DNA from 2 places in the Allobosea sp. 10L422 genome. Region 1 is predicted to be linked to the other one. Evidence: predicted binding sites of a transcription regulator. Region 1 holds the regulator's gene; the other holds the start of a gene.
What was found. The regulator PhoB, encoded in region 1, activates phosphate uptake and scavenging genes when phosphate is short. The targets are predictions, from matches to a motif close to TGTCATNNANCTGTCAT.

Region 1 (6,429 bases):
TGTCTGGATCAAGGAGGAGTCATGTTAACGATCCTGCCCGCCCCGGACCATGTCGGCGCCTACCGCCTGTCGCAGACGCTGACCAGCGACGATCTCGACGGGATCATGGCCGATATCGACGCGAAGCTCGCACGACACGAGAAAGTCGGCATCCTCGCCGACCTTACCGATTTCACCGATATGACCTTGGCTGCCGCCTGGAAGGATGCGCGCTACAGCCTAGGCAAGCTGTGGGAGCTGCAACGCTTCCCGCGTGAGGCGGTGATCACCGACAGGGGCTGGCTTGCCGCCTTCGTCGACCTGCTCAATCCGGCGATCCCCTTCGTGACTGTTCGCACCTTCAAGCCGGAGGAGTACGAGACCGCATTGACCTGGGCCGGCGACATCGAGGGCGGACCAAACGCCTGACCGACAGGAGGACGCCATGCTCGTCCACAAGCACAGATGGTCGGCCGATATCACCAGCCGGAGCAACGCGCTCGATTTCGAGAAAGCCGTGTTCACGCGTGGCGATCCGCGCCAGATCGCGCGCTCGCTGAAGCGGTCGGCCGAGCACAGCCGCCGGCGCAAATCGGGCCCCTATCGCTCGGCGATGTCGATGCTCACCTTCTACATCAACCGTGCCGGCCGGAAACTGCCGGCCGAGCGCCGCAGGACTCTGGAAGCGGCCAAGCACAGCTTGCGCCGCCTCTTCCACCGAGAGGGCTGAAGCGCCTGCCGTCACCCTTCAGGATCAACCTGAAGGCCGGTTCTCATGGCGCCCTGCCTCCCTTGCGCGCCGGATCATGCGAGTGGTGGCTGACAAGTTCGCCGCCGCCACCCGAAACGCGAGCGTGCCGCCGGTTGTCATCGGCAGGTGGTTTGCGGATGTCCGGCGGCTTCTTCGCGTTCTCATGGGATGAGCCGGGTCGCCGTGCCGGATGGTCTGCGGCGCCTTGGTCGAGGTCGACATTCGGCAACCTCTTCAACGATCCTGCTGCAGACCCTGATGGGTCGTGTTGATGCGGGTATTGCCCTGCTGGCCCTGCTGATCAGGCTGGCTCGGTCGGCGCTCGCCACCTCTGGCGCTGCGCAGATCGCGCTCGGCATGATCCGGCTCGCCCGGACCCTTGTCGCTTCGATTGGCCGGCGGGATGGGCGGCATCTTGCTCACGGCGACCTCCTCTGGCTCGCGTTGATTTTCACGATCAACGCGAGCGTGCGGGCAAGGTTCACGGCAAGTTGCGATGAAGAGCAGAGCTGCAGCGCCGCTCAGCTGCGCGCAAAGGTTTCGTCGAAGGCGTAACCGGCGCCGCGGACTGTCCGCAGCGGATCCTTGGTATTGGCCGGCGTGATCGCCTTGCGCAGCCGGCCCACATGAACGTCGACGGTGCGCTCATCGATATAGACGTCGCGGCCCCAGACGGCGTCGAGAAGCTGGGCGCGCGAATAGACGCGGCCGGGCGCCTGCATCAAGAACTCGAGCAGCCGGAACTCAGTCGGGCCGAGATGCAGCTCGCTGCCGGCACGGCGGACGCGCCGCGTCGTGCGGTCAAGTTCCAGATCCCCGGCGGCGAGCAGCCCCGCGACATGGCCCGGCTTGGCGCGGCGCAGCAGCGCCTGTATGCGCGCGATCAGCTCGGGCAGCGAAAAGGGCTTCACCACATAATCGTCCGCGCCAGTCGCGAGCCCGCGCACGCGTTCGGTCTCCTCGCCGCGCGCCGTCAGCATGATGATCGGCACGCGTTCGGTGTCGCGCCGCGAACGCAAGCGGCGGCAGAGTTCGATGCCAGAAAGGCCCGGCAGCATCCAGTCGAGCAGCACGAGATCAGGCGTGTGGTCGCGCAGATGCAGTTCGGCGTCATCCCCGCGCGCGACGCTGTCGACCTCGAAACCCTCGGCCTCGAGATTGTAGCGCAGCAGCAGGGTTAGCGGCTCCTCGTCCTCGACGATCAGGATGCGTGCGGCCATGATGATCTACTTCAGTTCCCGGTGATCGCCTCGACCTCGATATTGGTCGTGTCGAGCTTCGGCCGGTTCACGTCGAGCGAGTCGCCGGTGATGAGATAGTGAATCGTCTCGGCGATGTTGGTGGTGTGGTCGCCGATGCGCTCGATGTTCTTCGCGCAGAACAGGAGATGCGTGCAGAAGGTGATGTTGCGCGGATCCTCCATCATATAGGTCAGGAGCTCGCGGAACAGCGAGGTGTAGAGCGCATCGATCTCGTCGTCGCGGCGCCAGACGTCGAGCGCCTTCTGCTCGTTGCCGGCAGCGTAGGCGTCGAGAACGTCCTTGAGCTGCGCCTGCACCAGGCGGCTGATGTGCTCGAGCCCGACCACGGCGCGGTGCGGCGGCTGGAACTGGCCGGCGATGGCGACGGCGCGCTTGGCGATGTTCTTGGCGAGATCGCCGACGCGCTCGATATCGGCGGCGATGCGGATCGCCGAAATCAGCTCGCGCAGGTCGTTGGCGAGCGGCTGGCGCCGGGCGATGGTCAGTACCGCCTTTTCCTCGACGTCCCGCTGGAGGTTGTCGAGGCGCTGGTCGGCCGTGATGATCTTCTGGGCAAGGCCGGTGTCCCGGCGCACCAGCGCCACGGTCGAATCGCCGAGCATGCGCTCGGCCATGCCGCCCATTTCGGCGAGGCTGCGGCGGATGCCTTCGAGATCGGTATCGTAGGAGCGGACGATGTGGTCGGTCATGGGCGGCGTGTCCTCTAGATCATTAGCGCCGGTGCAGCGTCGTCGTTTTCAGGTCGGCATGCTCGACCCTCAGCCCTCATCCTCAGGAGCAAGCGAAGCTTGCGTCTCGAAGGATGCTCCGGTTGGTTCCGGAGCCTCCTGGACCATCCTTCGAGACGCCGCTCGCGCGGCTCCTCAGGATGAGGGCTGCTGGTTTGAAACCGGTCTTCAGCCGAACCGGCCGGTGACGTAGTCCTGCGTCTGCTTCTTGGCAGGGTTCATGAAGATGGTGTTGGTCGGCGCGAATTCGACGACCTCGCCCAGATACATGAAGGCGGTATACTGCGAGATGCGGGCCGCCTGCTGCATGTTGTGCGTGACGATGGCGATGGTGAAGTCGCTCTTCAGCTGCTCCAGCAGATCCTCGATCTTGCCGGTCGAGATCGGGTCGAGCGCCGAGGTCGGCTCGTCGAACAGGATCACTTCAGGCTTCTGCGCGATGGTGCGCGCGATGCACAGGCGCTGCTGCTGGCCGCCGGAGAGACCCATGCCGGAGCTCTTCAGCTTGTCCTTGACCTCGTCCCAGAGCGCGGCGCGGCGCAGAGCGCCTTCGACGCGGTCGTCGAGCTCGGACTTCGGCGGCTTCTCGTAGAGGCGGATGCCGAAGGCGACGTTGTCGTAGATCGACATCGGGAACGGCGTCGGCTTCTGGAACACCATGCCGACGCGCGAGCGCAGCTCGTTCACATCGACATCGTTCGAGATGATGTTGCGCCCGTCGAGCATGATCTCGCCGGTGGCCTTCTGCTCCGGATAGAGCGAGTAGATCCGGTTGAAGATGCGCAGCAGGGTCGACTTGCCGCAGCCCGACGGGCCGATCAGCGCGGTGACGTGCCGGTCGCGGAAATCGAGATTGATGTTCTTCAGCGCCTTGTGCTCGCCGTAGTAGAAATCGAGGTTCTTCACCGCGATCCGGACGGGCGCCTCGGCATCGAGCGTCTGCGGGGAGAGTTCAAGGGTCGAAAGCATCGACATGGTCCTCAAGGTCGGACGCGACCGGGTTGGATTCAAGTCTTATTTGCCGCCGGCGACAAAGCGGCGGGCAATGATCGAGAGCAGCAGGATCGAGACCGTGATGATCAGCGATCCCGCCCAGGCCAGTTGCTGCCAGTTCTCATAGGGAGCGGAGGCGAACTGGTAGATGGTGACGGGCAGGTTCGAGACGCCGCCGACCAAGGTCGGCGAGAACCAGAAATTGTTGTTCAGCGCGGTGAAGATCAGCGGCGCGGTCTCGCCGGCGATACGGGCGAGAGCCAGCAGGATACCGGTCACCATGCCGGCCTTGGCGGCGCGCCAGGTCACCGAGGTGATGACGACCGACGGCGGGGCGCCGAGGGCCGAGCCGGCTTCGCGCAGCGGGCCGGGCACGAGGTTCAGCATGTCCTCGGTGGTGCGCACGATGACCGGGATCGCGATGATGCCGAGCGCGACGCCGCCGGCCCAGCCGGAATAGCCGCGGAAGGGCTCGACCAGGATCACATAGACGAACAGACCGATCAGGATCGACGGTGCCGACAGCAGGATGTCGTTGATGAAGCGGATCAGGTTCGCGAGCTTCGAGCCCTTGCCGTATTCGGCAAGCCAGGTGCCGGCGAGCACGCCGACCGGGGTCGCTACCGCGATCCCGAGAAAGGTCAGCACCACCGAGCCGACGATGGCGTTGGCGAGGCCGCCGCCCTGCGAGCCGGGGCCCGGCGTGACTTCTGTGAAGGTCGCGAGCGAGAGCCCGCCGATGCCCTTCACCAGCAGCATGCCGAGAATCCAGAACAGCACGAAGATGGCGCAGAAGGTGAAGCCCGTGGCGATGATCTTCATCAGCCGGTCGGCTGTGCGGCGGGACTGGCGCACGCGCCCCCAGGGGGTGTGGGGCAGTTCGCGCGGCGTGGAAGCGGTCGTCATGCTCATCTCTCAGGACCTCAGTAGCGCTTCACCCGGGCGACCAGGAGCCGCGCGATGACGAGGACGACGAAGGTGACGAAGAACAGGATGCAGCCCAGCGCGATCAGCGAGTTGAGCTGCAGGCCCATCGCCTCGTTGAACTCGTTGGCGATGCGCGAGGCGATGGTCGAGCCGGGATCGAGGATCGAGGCCGACAGGCGGTTGGCGTTGCCGACGACGAAGGTGACGGCCATCGTCTCGCCGAGGGCGCGGCCGAGGCCGAGCATGATCGCGCCGATGATCGAGACGCCGGCCTGCGGCACCAGCACATGGCGCACGACCTCCCAGGTCGTGGCGCCGATGCCATAGGCGCTCTCGCGCAGGACGGAGGGGATCTGCTCCAGCATGTCGCGGGTGATCGAGGCAATGAAGGGCACGATCATGAAGGCGAGGATGATGCCGGCCGTGAAGATACCGAGACCCGAAGGGGAGCGGGAGTAGAGGACGGTGCCGACGATCGGAATGCCCTCGACGAGGTTCGAGAGCGGGATCTGCACATAGGCCGCGAAGAGCGGCACGAAGACGAACAGGCCCCACATGCCGTAGATGATCGAGGGCACCGCAGCGAGCAGCTCGATCGCGGTGGCGACCGGCTTCTTGAACCAGCCCGGCGCCAGCTGGGTCAGGTAGACCGCGATGCCGAGCGAGAGCGGCACGCCGATCACCAGCGCAATCAGGGCCGTCGAGAGCGTGCCGACGATCGCCGGCCAGGCGCCGTACTGCTCGTTCTGCGTATCCCAGACGCTGGAGGTGATGAAGCCGAGGCCGAACTCGCGGAAGGCCGGCCAGCCGCCGATGATCATCGAGATCATGATACCGGCGAGCAGCACCAGCACGAGCAGCGCCGCGGCGAAGCTCGCATTGCGGAAGAAGAGGTCGAACCCCGCCTTCGGCGCCTTGCGGACGACCGGCCTTGCGCCGGGAACGTTCGTCATATCGGTTGCTGCGGTCATCCGCGGGGGCTCCGGTCTCGTTGCCGGGATTGCCATGGCCGGTCACCCGTCCCGATCAATCCCAGCCCTCATCCTGAGGAGCATCCTGCGGGAGGGCCAGCTGGGGCCGCCCCTCAGGATGAGGGCTTGAAGAGAGCGGCAAGGCGGGACTGGCCCGCCTCGCCTTGTCAGTTGGCAGCGATCAAAAGATCGGCTTGCCGGCGGTGTCGGTCACGCCCTTCCAGGCGCTGCGGACCTGATCCTTCACATTCGACGGCAGGGCGACGTAGTCGAGCTCGCTCGCCAGCTTGTCGCCGTTCTTGTAGGCCCAGTCGAAGAACTTCATCGCGGCCTGCACCTCTTCCGGCTTCTCCGGCTTGGCATGGACCAGGATGAACGTCGCCGAAGTGATCGGCCAGGCATCCGCGCCCTTCTGGTTGTTGAGCGAGATGCCGAAGCCCGGCTGCTCCTGCCAGTTGGCGTTGGCGGCGGCAGCCTGGAAGGCCTTCTCCTCGGGAGCCGGGAAGTTGCCGTCGGCGTTCTTCACCAGGGCGTGGGCAAGCTTGTTCTGCTTGGCATAGGCGTATTCGACATAGCCGATCGAGTTGGCGACCTGCTTGACCGAGGCGGAGACGCCCTCATTGCCCTTGCCGCCGATGCCGACCGGCCACTGGACCGACTGGTTGGCGCCGATCTTGGCTTTCCAGTCAGCCGAAACCTTGGAGAGGTAGTCGGTGAAGACGAAGGTCGTGCCCGAGCCGTCGGAACGGTAGACCGGGTTGATGTTGGCATCCGGCAGGGTGACGCCGGCGTTGAGCGCGACGATCTTCGGGTCGTTC
Region 2 (6,429 bases), on a different contig from region 1:
CGGCGGTGCTGCCGCCGCATCTGCGGCCGATCCTGCTCGATGGCGCCTTGTTCGCGGCGTCCTACCCGGGCGACGTGCCGGTCGATCAGGTCGATGTCGCCGCCGTGCGCGCCGCCATCCGCAACGGCCGCAAGCTCTCGATCCACTACAGCGACGAGAGCGGCCATGCGACACAGCGCATGATCTGGCCGATTGGCATGACCTTCTACGAGCGTGTGCGCATCGTCGTTGCCTGGTGCGAGCTCCGGCAGGCCTTCCGCCATTTCCGCACCGACCGCATGACTGGCCTCGTCGCATTGGAGGAGCGCTACCCCGCCCGCCGCGCCGACCTCTTCCGCCGCTGGCAGAAGGAGGAGGAGAGGGCGCGCGAGGAGTGGGAACGCTGCAAGCGCGAGGGCGGGGACGATCAGGCCCGGATGACGACGTCGCCCGCCAGCCTGGCGCGGCCGGACGCGACCTCCGCCAGCGCCGCCGGATAGAGCTTATGCTCTTCGACGAGGACGCGCTTGGACAGCGTCTCCTCGTCATCGTCGGGCAGGACCGGCACCTTCGCCTGCAGGATCACCGGCCCGGCGTCGAGTTCCGGCACGACGAAATGCACCGAGCAGCCATGCTCGCTGACGCCGGCTTCGAGGGCCTGTCGGTGCGTGTGCGTGCCCTTGAACAGCGGCAGCAGCGAAGGGTGGATATTGATCATCCGCCCTTCCCAGCGCGTCACGAACCAGGGCGTCAGGATGCGCATGAAGCCGGCGAGCACGACCAGATCGATCTGGTTGACGCGCAGGAGTTCGTCCATGGCGCGTTCGAACGCCTCGCGATCCCGGCCAAAGGGGCGATGGTCGATCGTCGCCGTGGCGATGCCGAAGCCGCGGGCCCGGTCGAGCCCGGCGACGTCGGCGATGTTGGAGATGACCAGCGCGATCTCGGCCGGATAGCCCGGCGCCTGCGCTGCTTCCGCAAGCGAAACCATGTTGGAGCCGCGCCCGGAGATCAGCACCCCGACGCGCTTGCGGGCGTTAGCCGTGCTCACAGCGAGAGCTTGCCGCGATAGCTGACCTGCTCCTCGCCGGCAGCGACCGGCACGATCTCGCCGAGCTTCACCGGCGCCTCACCGGCAGCCTTCAGCGCCGCGAGAACCTCATCGGCCTTGTCGGCCTGCGCGGCGACGATCATGCCGATGCCGCAGTTGAAGGTGCGCAGCATCTCGCGCTCGGCGACGCCGCCGATCTTGGCGAGCCAGCCGAAGACCGGCGGGACCGGGATCGCCGGCAGATCGAGCGCCACGCCGAGGCCTTCGGGCAGCACGCGGGGGATGTTGTCGGGGAAGCCGCCGCCGGTGATGTGGGCCAGCGCCTTGATGCCGTCGGTCGCCTTCAGTGCCTGCAGCAGCGGCTTCACATAGATGCGGGTCGGCTCGAGTAAGGCTTCTGCGAGTGTCTTGCTGCCGTCGAACGGGGCGGGGGCCTCCCAGCCGAGGCCGCTGAGCGCCACGATGCGGCGCACCAGCGAATAGCCATTGGAATGCACGCCGGAGGAGGGCAGGCCGAACACCACGTCGCCGGGCTTCAGGTCTTCGCGCGGCAGCAGCGTGCCGCGCTCGGCCGCACCGACCGCGAAGCCGGCGAGATCGTAATCCTTCTCGGCATACATGCCGGGCATTTCGGCCGTTTCGCCGCCGATCAGCGCGCAGCCGGACTGGCGGCAGCCATCGGCGATGCCGCGCACGATCTCGACGCCCACCTTCGGGTCGAGCTTGCCGGTGGCGTAGTAGTCGAGGAAGAGCAGCGGCTCGGCGCCCTGGACGATGAGGTCGTTGACGCACATCGCGACGAGGTCGATGCCGATGGTCGAATGCAGTCCGCTCTCGATTGCGATCTTCACCTTGGTGCCGACACCGTCATTGGCCGCGACCAGGATCGGATCGTTGAAGCCGGCGGCCTTGAGGTCGAACAGCCCGCCGAAGCCGCCGATCTCGGCGTCCGCGCCCGGCCGGCGCGTGGCGCGCACCAGCGGCTTGATCTCGTCGACCATGGCATTGCCGGCGTCGATATCGACGCCCGCCTGCGCATAGGTCAGTCCGTTTGCGCCGGGCTTGCTCATTGCGTTCCGCCTTCCTTGCATGCTCGCGGGAGCGATAGGCAAGCAAGCTGCGGCTGGCAAGGCGTTTGGGTGGTTTTGTCGCTTTCTCACCAGCAACTGCCGTCATCCCGGGTCGGCGCGGCTTCGGCACTTGTCCAGGATGACATCGGAGGTCGGGTGAACGACGCATGGCTGGCATCGTGTCGCGCCATGAGCGAAGCTGCCGCCATGACGATCCCGAACCTGATCACGGTTGCCCGGCTTTTCCTGGTGCCGCTCGTCATCGTCATGATCGTGAACGCGCGTTGGGAGGCGGCCTTCATCATCTTTGTCGTCGCCGGCATTTCCGACGCTGTCGACGGCTTTCTCGCCAAGCATTGCGGCATGGCGAGCGAGCTCGGCGCCTATCTCGACCCCATCGCGGACAAGGCACTGATCGTCTCGATCTACATCACGCTGGCGGTGGTCGGCGCGATCCCGGTCTGGCTCGTCATTCTCGTCGCGGCACGCGACATCATGATCGTGGCGGCGGTGCTGCTCTCGTGGCTGCTCGCCCGTCCGGTCGCGATGGCGCCGTTCCTCGTCAGCAAGCTCAACACGGCGGCGCAGATCGCCTTCGCGGCGCTGGCGCTCGGCTCGCGGGCCTTCGGGATCGATCTCGGTCCGGCGGCCGTGGTCGGCGAACTCGTCGTCGCCGTGTTGACGCTCGCCTCGATGGCGGCCTATCTCGCCTTCTGGCTGCGCCACATGGCGGGCTGACGAGATTTCACACGCGGCCGGCGCTTGGAACTGCGGCTTTCCGTGCACATTTGTCCCATTCCGCTGGTCCGATAGGCGAAAGAGGCTGATCGATGACGTTGCAGCGCCAGATCGGCTTTTGGCTGGGCTCCCTCCTGGTCTTCATCCTCCTGCTCGTGCTCCTGCGCGATATCCTGCTGCCCTTTATCGCGGCGCTGGCGCTCGCCTATCTGCTCGATCCCCTGGCAGACCGGCTGGAGCGGATGGGGATGAACCGGCTGACCGCGACGATCGTCATCCTGATCGTTTTCCTCATCATCTTCGTGCTGGCGCTGGTGCTGCTGGCGCCGCTGCTCGGCCGGCAGCTAGCCGGGCTGGTCGACAGGCTGCCTTCCGACGCGGCCAAGCTGCAGGCCCTGGTGATGGAGAAGGGTTTCCCCTGGCTTGAACGCCTCGGCGCCGGGAAGCTGCAACAGGAAGCGCAGAATTCGCTGGGCAACCTCGTCGGCGAGGCGACCAAATGGGTCGGTGGCCTGCTGCAATCGCTCTGGAGCGGCGGCACCGCCATCGTCGGCGTGTTCTCGCTGCTGGTCCTGACGCCGGTCATCGCCTTCTATCTGCTGGTCGATTGGGACCGGATGGTCGCGACCGTCGATAGCTGGCTGCCGCTCGATCACCGCGACACCATTCGCAGCCTGCTGCATGAGATGGATCGCGCCATCGCCGGCTTCCTGCGCGGCCAGGCTCTCGTCTGCCTGCTGCTCGGAACCTTCTATGCGATCGGGCTCAGCATCGTCGGCGTGAATTTCGGCGCGCTGATCGGCATCATCTCGGGCTTCCTGTCCTTCATTCCCTATGTCGGCTCGCTGACCGGGCTCGTGCTCTCGGTCGGTGTGGCGATCGTGCAGTTCTGGCCGGACTGGACCTGGCCGCTGGCAACGCTCGGCGTCTTCCTTGCCGGGCAGTTCCTCGAAGGGAACATCTTCCAGCCGAAATTCGTCGGTGACTCCATCGGCGTGCATCCGGTCTGGCTGATGTTCGCGCTGCTTGCCTTCGGCTCGCTCTTTGGCTTCGTCGGCCTGCTGCTGGCGGTGCCGCTTGCGGCCGTCATCGGCGTGCTCTGCCGCTTCGCGCTGCGGCAATATCTCGCCAGCAACCTCTATCACGGTGTCGGTGCCAGGCGTGCAGCCCGAGCGAAGTCCAGCGCCGACGCCGAACTCTGACATACGCATGAACGAAGTGCCCCCACGCCCGCGCCAGCTCGCTTTCGACCTGCCGGTCGACAGCCGTCACGGCGTCGAGGATTTCCTGATCGGCCCGTCCAACGAGGCCGCCTACGGCCTGGTCGAGCGCTGGCCGCAATGGCCCGATGCCTGGCTGCGTCTCACCGGGCCGGAAGGTGCGGGCAAGACCCATCTCGCCGCGATCTGGGCCCGCGTCGCCCATGCCTGGACGATTCGGGCCGCGGAGCTGACCGAGGCCAAGGTCCCGCACCTTGTCTCCGGCGGGGCTCTCGTCGTCGAGGATTGCGATGCCGGTCCGCTCGAAGAGGCCGCGCTCTTCCACCTGATGAACGCGATGAAGGCGCGCGACGGACATCTGCTGCTGACCGCGCGCAAGGAACCCGACTTCTGGGGCCTGCGCGTGCCGGATCTGCTGTCGCGCCTCAGATTGGCGCCGGGGGCCACGATCGAGCCGCCCGATGACGGGTTGCTGCGGGCGCTCCTCGTCAAGCTCTTCATTGATCGCCAGCTCGTGGTCGACACCGCGGTCATCGAGACGCTGGCGCTCAGGATGGAGCGCTCTTTCGCTGCCGCGCGGCAGGTGGTGGACCGCCTCGATCGCGTCGCGCTGGAGCGCGGCCGGCGCGTCACGCGCCCGCTGGCACAGGAGGTGCTGTCGGAATTGTTTCCGGATGAGCCCGGCTGAAAGAGAGCGTGCTTGCGGAGCGGCCGTGCCGTCATACGAAATCATGTCGCCCGTCATCGAAACGTCACGCTAGGATGGCTTCAACGGCGCTATGGGCGGAAAGACAATCAGGACACGGGTGAATCACATGACTCTCGAAGCCGTGACCGTCGAGCCGGAGAAGCTCTCCAGCGAGGCCGATGTTGCGCCGCTGCGTCAGCAGCCCGAGCGCTTCATCAACCGCGAGCTGTCCTGGCTGCAGTTCAACCGCCGTGTCATGGAGGAGGCCTCGAACCGCAGCCACCCGCTGCTGGAGCAGCTGCGTTTCCTTTCGATCTCGGCGAATAATCTCGACGAGTTCTTCATGGTCCGCGTCTCCGGCTTGCGCGAGCAGCTCAAGGCCGGCGTGGTCACGCCGAGCCAGGACGGTCTCACCCCGGCCGAGCAGCTCGTCGCGATCGGCCAAGCAGTTTCGGCCCTTACCGACGACCAGCAGGCGCGCTGGGCGGAACTCCGCCACGATCTGCATGAGAATCGTATCCACCTGCTGCAGCCGGGCGATATCGGCTCGCAGGACAGGATCTGGCTGGAAGACTATTTCCTCAACTACGTCTTCCCGGTGCTGACGCCGCTGGCGATCGATCCGGCGCATCCGTTCCCGTTCATCCCGAATCTCGGCTTCACCGTCGCGCTGGCGCTGGAGCGCAAGAGCGATGGGCGCCAGCTCGACGCGCTGATCCGCGTGCCTGTGAAGATCGACCGCTTCATCGAGCTGCCCGATCTTGCCCGCGAGGGGTTGCATCGCTTCATCACGCTTGAGGACGCGGTTTCGCTGTTCATCAGCAAGCTTTTCCCCGGCTACGAGGTCAAGGGCACCGGCTCCTTCCGCGTCATCCGCGACTCCGATCTCGACATCGAGGAGGAGGCGGAGGACCTCGTCCGCGTCTTCGAGACCATGCTGAAGCAGCGCCGGCTCGGCGTCGTCATCCGGCTCGAGGTCTCGACCGGTATGCCCGACCATCTGCGCCGGCTGATCGTGCGCGAACTCAAGGTCGATGCCGACGAGATCGTCGAGGTCAACGGCATGATCGGCCTGAACGAGCTCTCGCAGCTCGTCGGCGTCGACCGGTCGGACCTGAAGTTCAAGCCCTACAACGCCCGCTTCCCCGAGCGCATCCGTGAACATGGCGGCGACTGCCTCGCTGCGGTCCGCCAGAAGGACCTGCTCGTCCACCACCCCTATGAGAGCTTCGACGTCGTCGTGCAGTTCCTGCAGCAGGCGGCACGCGATCCCAATGTCGTCGCGATCAAGCAGACGCTCTACCGCACCTCGGCGAACTCGCCGATCGTCAAGGCGCTGACGGAAGCCGCAGAGGCCGGCAAGTCTGTGACGGCGCTGGTCGAGCTGAAGGCGCGCTTCGACGAAGAGGCCAACATTCGCTGGGCGAAGGAGATGGAGCGCGCCGGGGTCCAGGTCGTCTATGGCTTCATCGAGCTSAAGACCCAYGCCAAGCTCTCGCTCGTTGTTCGGCGGGAAGCCGGGCAGCTCGTCAGCTACTGCCATATCGCGACCGGCAACTACCACCCGATCACGGCCCGCATCTACACCGACGTCTCCTTCTTCACCGCCGATCCGGTGATCGCGCAGGACGTCGCGCGCATCTTCAATTTCATCACCGGCTACGCTGAGCCGGCTGGGTTGGA

Region 2: AC1DEZ_RS10850 (RNA degradosome polyphosphate kinase) is a predicted target of PhoB. The motif match lies at 4,798-4,814, and genes of this name have one in related genera.

What each region holds. Positions count from the first base shown of each region.
Region 1 covers NZ_JBFTJI010000009.1:87,501-93,929, reverse strand. The annotation lists gene AC1DEZ_RS18205 (SpoIIAA family protein) at 22-408, shown strand; gene AC1DEZ_RS18200 (DUF3175 domain-containing protein) at 425-709, shown strand; partial or broken gene AC1DEZ_RS18195 (hypothetical protein) at 753-952, opposite strand; gene AC1DEZ_RS18190 (hypothetical protein) at 965-1,144, opposite strand; gene phoB (phosphate regulon transcriptional regulator PhoB) at 1,252-1,950, opposite strand; gene phoU (phosphate signaling complex protein PhoU) at 1,962-2,681, opposite strand; gene pstB (phosphate ABC transporter ATP-binding protein PstB) at 2,889-3,695, opposite strand; gene pstA (phosphate ABC transporter permease PstA) at 3,735-4,619, opposite strand; gene pstC (phosphate ABC transporter permease subunit PstC) at 4,637-5,611, opposite strand; gene pstS (phosphate ABC transporter substrate-binding protein PstS) at 5,793-6,429, opposite strand, start outside.
Region 2 covers NZ_JBFTJI010000004.1:163,017-169,445, forward strand. The annotation lists gene AC1DEZ_RS10820 (helix-turn-helix transcriptional regulator) at 1-479, shown strand, start outside; gene purN (phosphoribosylglycinamide formyltransferase) at 407-970, opposite strand; gene purM (phosphoribosylformylglycinamidine cyclo-ligase) at 1,027-2,100, opposite strand; gene AC1DEZ_RS10835 (CDP-alcohol phosphatidyltransferase family protein) at 2,308-2,838, shown strand; gene AC1DEZ_RS10840 (AI-2E family transporter) at 2,931-4,040, shown strand; gene AC1DEZ_RS10845 (P-loop NTPase family protein) at 4,048-4,746, shown strand; gene AC1DEZ_RS10850 (RNA degradosome polyphosphate kinase) at 4,874-6,429, shown strand, end outside.